One region of the Paenibacillus intestini genome, then DNA from elsewhere that is predicted to be linked to it. Evidence: riboswitches for the same ligand, from Rfam matches in the RefSeq annotation. Region 1 holds a riboswitch; the other holds the start of a gene.
What was found. Region 1 has a riboswitch for FMN ahead of J2T16_RS01710 (DMT family transporter). Riboswitches for the same ligand answer to the same signal wherever they lie in the genome.
Positions count from the first base shown of each region.

Region 1 (7,373 bases):
GATTCGTGGACCAAGCAGTCCTGACTCATACATTCGGCTGATCGAACGATCCTCTGATCCCCAGCTGCCGAAACCGACATGCATCGAACAAATGGCGTCCAGTTCTTCCGCAAGCTGAATATCCTGCACCGTTGTATCCCAATGGCTAAACTCTGGTCCTCGAATAGCCAGTCCATAGGTGAGGAGTTGATCGTTCGAAGAGAAATATCGCTCCTTAACACCTCTCACATTCTCTGGATACGACAGCTTACTCTCACGATTCCAATACATCGTTTCCCCTGGCACACCATGGGCAAAAACAGCACGAATTCCTGCGTCCTGTAATCCTCGAATCAGTTCATCCGTGTGCTCAGACGAGTATGGCATACTCCAATCCAGTACCGTAGTGACGCCTGCATTAAGCGCTTCCAGCGATCCAAACAGATTGGCAATATAGCTATCCTCTGGACGAAGCTTGCTTCCCATAGCTCCATAGTACAAATTTTGCAGATAGACGGGGAGCGACCAGTTTGTTCCGGCTGTTTTGACAAGCGATTCCCACATATGCCGGTGTGTATCCACCAGTCCAGGCATAATAATCATGTCTGAAGCGTCGATGACCTCAACATCTGCATCGGACACCTCAATATTTGGTTGAATGGCCGTAATCAAAGATTCCTGAATAAGTACGTCCGCCCGGTTATACTGACCAATACGAGCATCCATCGATAATACGCAACCGTTCTTCAAAAGATAACCTGTCCTCATAAGACATCTCTCCAATCGTAATGGTTTGTAAAATGATCTGATCCGCATTGCTTGTTCTTACATATACTTTACGACTATATTTTCGCTAGTATATATACATTATATATCATACCTTAATATTTATCAAATTCTGGAAGAGCTAACTGAGACCTATATGGTGATTCACGGATTGGAAAAGGTAGAACTTCGTTGGTAAACTTAATAATTATGTTTTACTCTTTTCCTCATTGGAGTGTATTTTTCGTTTCGCTCGAAAACGTCTCACCTTCATTAGATTACCGCACATCTTATCATCGCAATATTTCTGTGTTCTGCTCCGGGTATCATCATAGAAGATCCAGCGGCAGTCCGGATTGTCACAGGAGCGAATTCTCTTCCCTTCGCCCTCAACGAGTGTCACGGCAAAATCAGCCGCAACCTCTGCCATCACCTGAGCCCAATGTCTATGAATAGGAACAAGCGCAACACCCAGTTGTTGATCTTGTGTAATTATTCGTCTAATGACTTCGCCAGCCATCATAAAATCATTCAACCAGGCCTGATCCTTCTCAGTAAAGAGCTTTCCGTTAGACAAACGAATAGCCAGTGACTGCAAATCATCTCTAAAACTTCTCATTGCGGATTCCTCTTCATTCGACGCCGGTACTGACGCTTCTAATTGCCAACGATTCAAAAAATCTTGTTGCCAGTTTACGTTCCCTAGTCTGTCTTCTGATCGCTCCCCACCACGCCAATCATGATAATCGCTGTTTACAAAATCAGTCCATAATCTATCCATGAGAGCCTCCGATTAATGTAACTATCTAAATTATATAAAGATGGTTACACCCTTTAAAATTGTGTTATATTAATTGTAACCACTTCCACTCACATTAGCTAGTTACCATCATGAAGATGCAAGGGCGAGATGAATCTGACAAGAGAGGAATGAAATTAAAAAATGAAAACAGTCACCACAGCATTAGATGTATTGGTTATTCAGAATGAAGATACCTGGGATCAATGTAACTGGATCGTCCCATTGTCAAAAGCGCTTGAGGGACTGAACGCCGAACAGGCTGCCTGGGTTCCTCCTTCAGGTGGACTGAGCATATGGCAACTAGCAAATCATATGTTTTATTACAATCAACGGATTCTGGAACGTCTTCAGGGAAAAGAACCGTCTGTACCCGCTGCAGATTCCAACGTAGCTACGTTTGGTATTTCCGGTGATCCTTTGAACGAAGCTGGCTGGAGCAAGCTGATGGAACAAACCACTAAACTGGCTGAGCAGTTACGCGATACCCTTGCTACATTACAGGACTCGAAGCTTGAGGAAGCTTATATGGATTCCGACGACAACTGGGCTCAGACGCTTGCCCGCTGGGTTCTACACGATGCCTATCATGCAGGTCAGATTGTGCAGTTGCGGAGGCAACAGGGATGCTGGAGTATTGTTTTCTAAAAAAACACTTGAACTGATAGCGTTTACAGGAATAAGATGAACTTCATAAGGTTACAACTTGTTCAATACACTAATTAATTGAATAGGATCTTCGGGGTAGGGTGAAATTCCCAACCGGCGGTGATGTTCTTATAGAACCAGCCCGCGACTCGCTGTTTAAGGTTCCGACCTGGCAGCGACTGACTTGGTGCGATTCCAAGGCCGACGGTACAGTCCGGATGAGAGAAGATCAACACAACGGCAAGCCGTATTTGGGAAGTCTTTTTCCCTGACGCCTTGTCTTTGAATGGTCCCCCGTTTATTTGGCGTACGCCAAGGACGGGGGATTTTGTCGATTTTGCCAACTGAAGATTCCGTGTTCTGACGAAGGAGTCCTGAATATGGAAAACACATCAACAGCATCAACGATTTATCGCAAGGAACGAAGCAACACCGGATTTTGGCTAGTTGTGCTAGGCGCAGCCCTCTGGGGTGTAGACCCCTTATTCCGCATCCTTTTGCTAAAAACGATGACTTCTACACAGATTGTTCTAATCGAACACATCATCGTCAGCCTTGTTGCGATTCCGGTATTATGGAAGTTCCGGGATGATCTGAAGAAACTGCGTGCACGTCACTGGATCGCTGTTATCTTCATTTCCTGGGGCGGATCAGCGCTGGCAACGGTATTATTCACTTTGGCGCTTACCCATAACGATCCCAATACGGTATTGTTGTTGCAAAAAATGCAACCACTTTTCGCAATTGTACTTGCGAAATTGTTATTAAAAGAAACATTGCCGCGTCACTTCGGCGGACTATTCATCATTGCGCTGGCAGGCACATATCTGCTTACGTTTGGCTTCTCACTTCCGCTCGGCAACTGGAATAACTGGATTCATGCAGGTAGCCTGCTGTCTCTTGGTGCCGCAGCTTTGTGGGGTGGATCTACCGTTATGGGCCGGTTAATGCTTGGTCAAGCTCGTTATGAGACGGTCACCTCCCTTCGCTTCGTCGTTGCGCTTCCACTCCTGATCTTAATGACCTGGAATGAAGGTGCACCTTGGACACTCCCGGCTGGAACAGGGGCACAGGCTGCTGTCATTCTGAATATTTTGGGGCAGGCGCTTTTACCAGGCTTGCTAAGTCTACTCTTGTATTACAAAGGGTTGTCTTCCACCAAAGCTTCTGTTGCAACCCTCGCAGAACTCAGTTTCCCGATGGCCGGCGTGCTTGTAAACTGGATTGCATTCCGTACGCTGATAACCTGGGAGCAATTGCTTGGCTTTATCCTGATCTGGATCGCACTATTCCTGATCTCCAAACAGCAGGAACGCTCTACACCGATCGCCGAGGCTGCACCCAAACTTCGCACGGAGTAATACATTTTCATCTGGTTCAAATAATATAAGCACTGTTTCACCTTAATGAGGTGAACAGTGCTTTTCTTCTGCCGTATTTCTTCTATTATGATGGATTGATGTTTTGTTTTTTGTCTGCCTAGGTGGTACGATGGCTTATGGAACTTGGAACAATATCCAACAGGAACTATTTTCAGAGAGGAACGATTACTAATGTCTTCATTCTCATATACCTCCTATGACGCTATAGGGCTCGCCGAACTGATTCGCTCCCGGGAAGTATCCCCGGTTGAACTGCTTGAAGCTGCCTATGCACGTCTGGAAGAAGTCAATCCACATCTCAATGCAGTCATTCGTACATATGAAACACGTGCTCGGCAGGAAGCCAGCATGGTTAGGCCTGGAGAACAGCCATTTGCAGGTGTGCCGTTGCTCCTCAAAGATATTTCTCAATCTTTGGAAGGTGAACTTCTTACCTCTGGCTCACGTCTGTTCAGCGAACATCGTGCTCTTCGCAACTCCAATTTCGTAACTCGTTTGCTCGAAGCAGGTTTTATTGTGATCGGACATACGAATACGCCGGAATTCGGGTTGAAAAATATAACCGAGCCACGTCTACACGGGCAAACGCGCAATCCATGGAATGTGAATCATTCCCCAGGCGGCTCAAGCGGCGGTGCCGCTGCCGCTGTAGCATCAGGCATCGTGCCGCTTGCCGGCGCAAGTGATGGCGGTGGTTCCATTCGAATTCCCGCTTCTTTCAGCGGTTTGTTTGGGCTGAAACCAACCCGCGGACGCACTCCCGTTGGTCCAGGTGTGGGAAGACAATGGCAAGGAGCCTCGATAGATTTTGCAGTATCTCGCTCCGTCAGAGACAGTGCTGCACTGCTGGATACGCTCCAGATTATCCAACCGGAAGCCGCATTTCATGCACCATTATTCCCAGGAAGTTACCTGGCTGATATGAACTATCCGCATCAACGCAAATGGCGAATCGCTTATACGATGGATTCACCTGTCGGCACACCTGTCAGTGAAGATGCCAAAGAGGCTGTGATGAAATTAGTCCATTTCTTGGAATCTCAAGGGCATCATGTTGAAGAAAAGTTAAGTCCAGTCAATGGCGTACGCCTGATGGAAAACTATTACATGATGAACAGCGGCGAGATGGCCGCTATGATTTCATCCATGGAACATAGTATGGGTCGTTCTCTCACTGCAGATGATATGGAGATTGAGTCCTGGGTACTGGCTGAAGCGGGCAAAAAAGTATCTGCTGCTGCATTTGTTCATAGTTTGGCCGAATGGGACGTGGCGGCTGCGCAGATGTCTACGCTGTTTGAACGGTATGATTTTTACATCACACCTGTTAACGCTTTTCCCGCACCCCGGATTGGCGAACTGACGCCACATGCGGAGCAGATTCAACATCTGATGTCCGTCAGTGATCTGGATAAAATGGCGCAACAAGAGCTGATCTATGAGATGTTCAAGCCGAGCCTTACGTACACCCCGTTTACACAACTTGCGAATCTGACAGGTCAGCCAGCCATTAGTCTTCCTCTGCATTTGACTGCGGAAGGCCTGCCAATGGGTGTTCAGGTTATGGCAACCAAAGGGCGTGAAGATTGGTTATTCCATCTGGCTGGTCAACTCGAATCAACCGAGTTGTGGGTTGGCATGGAGGCGAATCCCATGTTCCCAACCTCGACAAAAGCTTAAAGTATTTATAAAAGTGGAAAGAAGCCAGCAGAACATAACTGTATGGCTTTTTTTCAGTGGAACAGGAATCGCATCAGAGCAAAGAACCTGATGCGATTTGAATGATTCTTTAATTTAGTCCATGTGACTATCTTGGATGATAATTACAGTTGTTCATGTGACCATCTTTCTGACAATAGATTTCGGTTAACATAATAATGATGATGTAAATTAAAATCTCGGACTACTTCTCTACCGGATAAAATTTGCTTGTCATGTAAACCCTAATGTAGTGAAATAAATAACTTAGCGGGAGGGATCAGCATGGGAATTTTAAGTGGAAATCCTAAAAACGAGCCCATGCATTATGGAGAAATCTATAGTGTATGGGAGTGCTCAATGGTAGCCAAAGGAGCTGTCTCTTGTTATCAGGCTTATATGAATCACGCAGGAGACAAAGATTTGAAGAAAATTTTAGAAGACTTGCTGGATCAGGCAAGACTGGAAATTAAAGAATGTGACGCCTTACTCACCGAGAACGGTATCACGCCCGCTCCGACTCTTCCAGAGAGACCCGTTGTGGCATTAGAGGACATTCCTCCTGGCGCAAGGTTTACTGATCCAGAGATAGGTGCCAAAATTGCAGCTGATACTGCTCTTGGATTAGTCGCCGCGAGTCAGACTATTGGCCAATCCATCCGCGAGGACATTGGTGCACTGTTTGCGAAATACCATGTTACCAAAACAGCACTGGGTGTGCGCATTCTTCGTTTGAGCAAAGAAAAAGGATGGCTTATTCCCCCGCCGCTGCAAGTGAAAAGACCAGATGGCGAATAGTTTTGTGATATTAAACGAATTAAATAAAGACATTTAATAATGAAATAAACACACAACATTAAAGAAGCCGAGATGAGGAAATAACATATTCCTCTTCTCGGCCTCTTTCGTATTCAGAAAAGAATTAGACTTTCTTATCTCCCGATTCGTAATTGAAGTATTCTACATCCACATACCCTTGTTCTCTTTCATGGTTCAGATTGTACACCCCTACCCGGTCTCCCCGGTAGGGTCCCCAACCCAATGGATAGACTTCACCAAAGGAGATAAAATTCTCTCCATCCAGGCTGTATTCATACCTGTTTTCACCATGCAAGTTCCAAGTCGATCTCAACCATAAGTCAGTGGTATCAACAGATGGTCCCCATTCGATTGTATTTGAATGATTGAACTTCAATACCCGAGTTCCTTCCTGCTGATGAATACCAATCGTACAATAGGTTTGTCCAAAGTGGCATAGACCCGCTTCCTGGTCATCCACCATCCCACTTAGATCATACTTGGCAGTCACTACGTTATGAGGCACACGATACGTCCTTTGGGAAAGAATGCTCGAGATTTTAAAGAAATCATTCTTCTCCGAAGGCACACAAGCATGCAAACGCAAATATCCTCGTCTCTCTGTTAAAGACCACGTATCCGCTTTGGGTTGGTGGTTCCATCCCCACTGAGACTGCAGTACCGGGCTATTGAAATCATCATTCACGGTTAAGATCGTTTTGGGATAACCTTGAATTGGTTTTTTTCCTCCCCATACCATCTCTCCGACACCGTCCCCATCTGTATCCTCACCAATGATTGGCCAACCGGCAACCCACGTAACGGGAAGCAGGTGAAGAGTTCTGCCTTCAAAGTAACCACCGGCTCCTTGGTGACTAATGAAATACCACTCCCCAGACGCTGTTTGCACAAGTCCGCCTTGATTCGGTTCGCGGTCCACTTCCACACCATGCGTATGAATTAACTCTTTTTCTTCGTAAGGACCGTATAAATGCTCTGAACGAAGCATCATAACAACCCTTACCTCCTCACCATTTCTCGGTCGAACTTCACTATGGAAGATGTAATAAAGTCCGTTTATTTTGTAAAGCTTACTCGCTTCGCTACCTTTATATTGATGGATCACAACACCACTGTCATGCAAAATTTGTTTTCCATCGTCGCTCAGTTTGAACAGATAAATATTATAATTGTCAGCAAAATTCGTAGCCACCAGATATCCTTGACCGTCATCATCCCAAAAAGGACAACAATCGTCCCAGCCAGCAATCTCCCAACTATGATAAAGAGGCTCCCATGGGCCA
Region 1 is NZ_JAURUN010000001.1:380,229-387,601, reverse strand. Features, by position in the region: gene J2T16_RS01725 (amidohydrolase family protein) at 1-747, opposite strand, end outside; gene J2T16_RS01720 (CGNR zinc finger domain-containing protein) at 953-1,525, opposite strand; gene J2T16_RS01715 (DinB family protein) at 1,688-2,191, shown strand; FMN riboswitch at 2,275-2,425, shown strand; gene J2T16_RS01710 (DMT family transporter) at 2,572-3,552, shown strand; gene J2T16_RS01705 (amidase) at 3,745-5,253, shown strand; gene J2T16_RS01700 (DUF3231 family protein) at 5,557-6,069, shown strand; gene J2T16_RS01695 (glycoside hydrolase family 43 protein) at 6,194-7,373, opposite strand, start outside.

Region 2 (7,373 bases), on a different contig from region 1:
TTGGAACACCGCTCTATGTTGTGGACGAGCAATTGGTTCGCGAGCGCTGCAGAGAGTACATGGAAGCATTCCGCGCTTCAGGTTTGGGCTTCCAAGTTGCATATGCAAGCAAAGCATTTTGTGTTATGGCGATGTGTGCTCTGGCAGCAGAGGAAGGTCTTTCTCTGGACGTTGTCTCTGACGGCGAACTGTTCACTGCATTGCAAGCAGGGTTCCCGGCAGAACGCATTCATTTCCACGGCAATAACAAAACGCTCGAAGAGATCGAAATGGCGCTTGACGCCGAGATTGGATGCTTCGTGGTAGATAACTTTAACGAGTTGCACCTGCTCCAAGCTGTCGCAGCGGACAAAAACCGTAAAGTTAACATCCTACTGCGTGTAACGCCAGGTGTTGAGGCGCATACGCATGAATATATTTCGACAGGACAAACGGACTCCAAGTTCGGTTTCGATATCGGCAACGGTACAGCATTCGAAGCTATTGAACTCGCATCCAAACAGTCCAATCTGGTATTGCTTGGTGTACATTCTCACATCGGCTCCCAGATCTTTGAGGTTGAAGGATTCCAGATGGCGGTTCAACGTGTTGCTGAATTTGCAGCAAGTGTATACGAGCGCCTGAATGTGGCATTCAAAGTCGTAAACCTGGGCGGCGGATTCGGAATCCGTTATATTGACGGTGACACGCCGCTTGAAGTGGCTCAGTATGTGAAGGCCATTACCGATGCGGTAAAAAATCATTTTGCGCAAATCGGCTATGCAGTGCCTGAAATTTGGGTCGAGCCAGGCCGTAGCATCGTAGGTGAAGCAGGCACAACGCTGTACACCGTTGGAACGAGCAAAGACATCCCCGGCGTGCGTAAATATGTAGCAGTAGATGGCGGGATGACGGATAACCCACGCCCTGCATTGTATGAGTCCAAGTATGAGGCCGTACTGGCAAATCGTGCAAACGAAGCGGCAACAGAAACGGTATCTGTAGCGGGGAAATGCTGCGAGAGCGGTGACATGTTGATATGGGATCTGGATCTGCCAAAAGTGGAGAGCGGTGATCTGCTTGCCGTAGCTTGCACAGGGGCATATAACTACTCCATGGCAAGTAACTACAACCGGATTCGTCGTCCGGCGGTTGTGTTTGTCAAAGATGGTCAAGGTGATGTAGTTGTACGTCGTGAGTCATATCAGGACATTATCCAAAACGACCTCGTGCCAGCGCGTATTGGCAAACAGCCAGTTACTCGTTAATTCAAGTTCCTATAGCGCTAGATGAGGACGGAATGGGCTTGCCCCTTCCGTCCTTTGTCATGGACATTGTAGCTATTTGGCACGCTTGAAGGCTTGTATTTGAGAGTAGAAAATCAAAAATATAGCTCTTTCTTTTGCGATTCGGCCCTTTTCGGTGTACACTAAGAAAAGTGCTGTAATGCTTGACCACAAGTTTGGTATTGCATCACAATTACTTTTGCTCAAAATTGAAAGGAGTCATTTACATATGGCGAAACAAGCGAAAATTAAATTGGCAAACGGCGGAGAAGTTCTGATTGACCTGTTCGATCAAGAAGCTCCAAACACCGTAGCAAACTTTGAAAAATTGGCAAACTCCGGTTTCTATAACGGACTCGTTTTCCACCGTGTAATTCCGGGCTTCGTAGCTCAAGGTGGATGCCCTAGCGGTTCCGGTACTGGCGGTCCTGGTTACACAATCAACTGTGAGATCAACCCGAACAAACATGAGCGTGGAACACTTGCGATGGCACATGCTGGCCGCAACACAGGCGGAAGCCAGTTCTACATCTGCTACCAACCACAGCCACATTTGGACGGACAACATACTGTATTTGGTAAAGTAAGCAAAGGTATGGAGTTTGTTGATGCATTCGAAGGCCGCGACAAAATGGAAACTGTTGAAGTTGTAGAAGTTTAATTTCAACTGAATCTGCTCGGCGGCATCAAGTTAACCCCTGGTACATTCCTATTACGGAAGTACCAGGGGTTTTGTGCATTGTACAACTTTTTTGCGTCATTGCCTTGCAAAGTGTTATTAAAATAAGCTTAAAGGAACTGGCGGGACGAGTTGATTGTAGGTTATTCTAGCTAGGTACAGACTGTTGAAACCGAATACATGAGGTTTGACAGCGCACTATATTGAGTTTGCATGTTTTCAGAACTACTGTGAAAGGATGTTGTTACTTTGACTTTAGATGTTGTACAGCAACTGAAATTACTTCAACATATTTATAGTGAGAGCACGATTTGGGACGAGGAGTTACGTGCTTCAAGACACAATGTACCAGAGGACGTATCGGCGGAACAATTACAGGCACTAGAGGCTACTGGACATGAGCCTAATCACTTTGAAAGACCGCAGCATGAGGATACGATCCGAGAACTGAGAACATTGGCTGAGCGTTGGACACTTCAGGAGGCTGCTCAGGCTTTTGTGGCTTCTCTATGGTCAGCGCCAATGATCTGGCGTTCACTTCTTGCAGGAAAACTGATTGCAGCCAGCATACCTGACCATGAATATAGTCCATATCCTTCCAGTCGCAAGTGCCAGATCTGTGGTTTGGATGTGAATGACGGAGTAGATACTTCGCTTCAGTGGTACTGGCGAATGACCAACGGTACACCGCTTGATGGAGATATCTTTGGACATGTACTCGCTCTGAGAGAGATGCCTGCTTCGCAGGCGCCTCCTGTTCCTAATGAGTATGATCGCTGGACGTTACGCGCGGTGTTAACGGTGTTGCGTAATCTGCCACCTAAGACTCGGTACAGCAAGGCAGCGGATGCGCTCAAAAAAGAACAACTCCTGCCTACGAAAAAAGTATATGTTTACCGCGATTTGCTTGAAACGCTGGCGCTGATCGGCATTCTGGACACGCCAGAACAGCCAGGAATGATTACAGCCTTCACCTCATATGCAGAACGCGACAAGAGACCTAATACCCGCGTTGAGGTACAAGCTCCCTTGGCATGGTGGGATTCATCTGTAGGAATCAACGAGCACAATTTGAACCTGATCTTTGGTGAATTCGATTGCAGTAATGTATCGCTTGAGAACAAGCCTGAACCGAATCCACTGGCGAGTGAGACCGTTATTGGTGCATTTGAAAGCAGACGAGGTGTAGGTACCAAGGCGAAGGTGCCGAAAAAATCTCCGGATGCCGGTACAGGTGAAGTGCAGCCTGGAGACGTATATGCAGTGAAAGTACTTAGTGGTTCTTGGGTTACTGTATATTGTCATGAAGTGAAGGACAAACGTACCATTGTTGAATATCTGGATGGCGTGTTCCCCGATATGCCAGGAAAAGAAGACCTTATTCTGACCGTTCGTCCAAGGCCGGATGAGCGCTGGCAGTGTTCGGCCATTGGAATCGACTCGACCAGTTGGGTTAGAAGAGTAGCCCGCGATATGCCAGCTCCTAATGCTTCCCAGCCCAAACCTGAGAGTGTTCCGTTCCATGCTGCAAAGGATTTGAGGCACATGGCCAGCTGGTGTTTTCCGGACCTTTAGAATTTATTGTGAATATTTGATGAAGTCCGTGTCTCGTCTGAGATGCGGATTTTGTAATATAAATGCTTATTAAAAGTTAGTATGTGACAAAAAGAAACAAAAATGAATTGATTTTTTGACATTAAAGTGCTAACATCCAATTAATAACGAAAGCGATCCTTCAGGGCAGGGTGTAATTCCCTACCGGCGGTGATGCGTGTTGGGGATATTATTTTCCACCGACATGGCAAAGTCCGTGACCTGTCTGCTTATAGCAGATGGCTGATCTGGTGTAATTCCAGAACCGACAGTATAGTCTGGATGGGAGAAGGAGTGGGTGTAAGCCGGTGTGGTTACACTCCGCAGGAGTGATGTCGCATAGCATTCAGCTCGTTTGGATGATATGTGTGGAAGGCTTGTTTATAATGAGTTTTCTGGTACATAATACCGTTATATAGAAACTCTTCACCTGATTTTTTGTATATCATTCTATAGCTCGAATGGGTATGCAATAAGGTATGTGTTTGTTTTCACTTACCTGTTAACTGGTTTTGGTGAAGTGTCGGTATTGGTGTGTTTCATCTCTCCTGCAGATGACAGTAGTCTTCCATCATCCCTACCTGAACAGATTGTTCGGTGGGGATTTTTTAGTTCAAGATTATAACCGTGGGGTGAACGGATATGGAAATGATCAATGATGAATTTTATATGGCGTTAGCACTGGATATGGCAGAACGGGCACAAGGACAGACCGGAATTAATCCTGTCGTGGGATGTGTCGTTGTTAAAGAAGGACGTGTTGTTGGTCTAGGAAGCCATCTGAAACGAGGTACAGGCCATGCAGAGGTGCATGCGCTGAATATGGCTGGAAGCGACGCGGAGGGGAGTACCGTTTACGTAACGCTTGAACCTTGCAGTCATTATGGCAAAACGCCACCCTGTAGCGAACGTTTGATCCATGAGAAGGTTAAACGGGTGGTGGTTTGTTGTGAAGATCCGAATCCGCAGGTTTCTGGTACAGGCATTAGTATGTTGCGTCAACAAGGCATCGAAGTTGAAGTGGGTGTTTTGCGCGAACGCGGAAGACGTATGAATGAAAAGTTTATCAAGTTTATTACAACAGGCCTTCCTTTCGTTACCCTCAAAACAGCTTCTACGCTGGATGGAAAAATTGCTACGCGTAGCGGGGACAGCAAATGGATCTCCAACGAACTGGCGCGTGAGATCGTGCATGCGCTTCGTCATCGTCATCAAGGCATTATGGTTGGCGTGGATACGGTAATCGCCGATAATCCGGAGCTGACTACCCGCTTGCAGGTAGAAGGCATCAGTCCGGTACGGATCGTTGTGGATTCCAAGCTGAGGTTGCCTGTAGGCTCCAAAATGGTCAAGGACGGACTTGCGCCAACTTGGGTGCTTACAACCGATGAGGCTAGCCAGGAAGCGGCTGAGCGACTCGAGGCTTACGGTGTTGAAATTATTCGCTGTGGGCCTGGACCACGCGTAGATTTGCTACATGGGCTGAGCAAACTGGGAGAGCGGGATATTGGCTCGATTCTGCTAGAAGGCGGCGGTACACTAAATGGTGCAATGCTGGAAGCACGGCTCGTAGATCGTTTACTGATGTTTATCGCTCCCAAGATTGTGGGTGGATATGATACTCCGGGAAGTTTCCGTTTTGAAGGCGTAGAGCGCATGAGTCAGGCAATCCAATTGCATCAGCTGGAAATTGAGCAAGTTGGAGATAATATTAGCATTGGCGGTATTCCGATTTGGCCAGAATAGGAGGAAGATAGCATGTTTACGGGTTTGGTGGAAGAAGTCGGTCAGATCCGGCGCATTGGCCGTAAAGGTGAGGCCCTGGTTCTGAACATCGCTGCTTCTGTCATTATGGACGATCTCAAAATTGGTGACAGTGTTGCGGTTAACGGGGTTTGTCTTACCGCGACCACGCTGGAAGGCGGAGGTTTTACCGCAGACGTCATGCCGGAAACGTATAGACACACCAATCTCAATCAGCTTCAGTCCGGCAGTAAGGTTAATCTGGAGCGGGCCATGTTGTCCGGTGGACGATTCGGCGGTCATATCGTGCAGGGACATGTGGATGGGACTGGGGTTATCGGTAGTATTACTCGGGATCAGAATGCAGTTGTTTTCGAGATCAGACCGGGTGACCATGAACTTTTCAAATTTCTAATTCCAAAAGGTTCGGTCACTTTGGATGGGATTAGCTTGACAGTGGTACAGACGACTCAAAGTTCCTTCACGGTTTCGATTATTCCCCATACGATTGGGGAAACGGTTTTGAATGTCAAAAAGACAGGAGATACCGTCAACATTGAATGTGATATTTTGGGGAAATATGTAGATCATCTGTTGCAATACGGCAAGAGCCATGCGGAAACGAGAACAGGCAAGCCAAGCAGTCTTAGTGAAGAGTTTCTCTCCAATCACGGGTTTGCATAAACATAGGAAAGACAGGGATAAAACATAGAACTGGAAACAGGAGGTGCAGCTGATGTCAGAACAATCCGAGCCATCCATTCTGGACTCAATTGAGGCAGCTATTTATGATTTGATGCGTGGTAAACCCGTAATTGTGGTCGATGACGAAGATCGGGAAAATGAAGGGGATTTTATTGCTTTGGCTGAAAAAGCAACCCCTGAGGTCATCAATTTCATGATTACCGAAGGTCGAGGACTCGTCTGTGTTCCCATTACGCAGCAGCGTGCAGATGAATTAAATTTGAAACCGATGGTTCAGCAGAATACAGATTTCCATGGCACAGCTTTTACGGTCTCTGTGGATCACAAAGATACAACGACGGGAATCTCGGCGCATGAGCGTTCCATTACCGTTAAAGGTTTGATTGATCCGAATGCGAAAAGCAGTGATTTTCGCAAGCCGGGTCACATGTTTCCGCTCATTGCCAAAGACGGCGGTGTGTTGCGTCGTGCCGGACACACGGAAGCAGCAGTTGATCTGGCGATCATGTGCGGCTCTTACCCCGCAGGTGTCATCTGTGAAGTGATCAAGGAAGATGGTACGATGGCCAGACTTCCTGATCTGCAGAAGATTGCACGTAAGCATGATCTGAAACTGATTAGTATCCAGGACATGATTCGTTACCGGAATGAGAAGGAGAAGCTGGTGCAACGTGAAGTTTCCGTTCGTATGCCGACGGACTTTGGCGAATTCCAGGCAGTGGCGTATACGAATGCAGTGGATAATAAAGAACATGTTGCCTTGGTCAAAGGGGATATTGACGGTTCCAAACCTGTATTGGTTCGTGTTCACTCCGAATGTTTGACTGGCGACGTGTTCCACTCTCACCGTTGTGACTGCGGCCCGCAGTTTGATGCGGCGCTGAAGCAGATCCATGATGAGGGTAATGGCGTACTGCTCTATATGAGACAAGAAGGCCGTGGGATCGGTTTAATCAACAAACTCAAGGCTTACAAGCTGCAAGAAGAAGGTCTGGATACAGTGGATGCCAATCTGAAGCTTGGTTTTGCTGCTGATCTGCGCGATTATGGGATCGGTGCACAAATTTTGAAGGATCTTGGCGTTCGTCAGATTCGATTATTAACGAATAATCCACGGAAAATTAAAGGCTTGGAAGGATATGGTTTGGAAGTGGTAGAGCGTGTACCGATTCAGATGCAGGAGAATGAAGATAATACAGCTTACCTTCACACCAAGCAAGCCAAATTGGGCCATATGCTCAAGTTTGATGATATCGAGCAGAATGAACAGTGATTTCAGTTACTCACGATAATTTTCTGATATGTAATTATTGGAGATTTCACATGTTCAATTGCAGCACCTATAACATTATATATCGACAGGGAGATGACGATAATGCCTAACTATT
Region 2 is NZ_JAURUN010000003.1:836,760-844,132, forward strand. Features, by position in the region: gene lysA (diaminopimelate decarboxylase) at 1-1,247, shown strand, start outside; gene J2T16_RS13080 (peptidylprolyl isomerase) at 1,495-1,926, shown strand; gene J2T16_RS13085 (hypothetical protein) at 2,194-3,519, shown strand; FMN riboswitch at 3,672-3,835, shown strand; gene ribD (bifunctional diaminohydroxyphosphoribosylaminopyrimidine deaminase/5-amino-6-(5-phosphoribosylamino)uracil reductase RibD) at 4,180-5,283, shown strand; gene ribE (riboflavin synthase) at 5,296-5,964, shown strand; gene J2T16_RS13100 (bifunctional 3,4-dihydroxy-2-butanone-4-phosphate synthase/GTP cyclohydrolase II) at 6,017-7,258, shown strand; gene ribH (6,7-dimethyl-8-ribityllumazine synthase) at 7,361-7,373, shown strand, end outside.
Region 2: linked by a shared signal. The riboswitch ahead of ribD (bifunctional diaminohydroxyphosphoribosylaminopyrimidine deaminase/5-amino-6-(5-phosphoribosylamino)uracil reductase RibD) and the one ahead of J2T16_RS01710 (DMT family transporter) in region 1 are both predicted to bind FMN.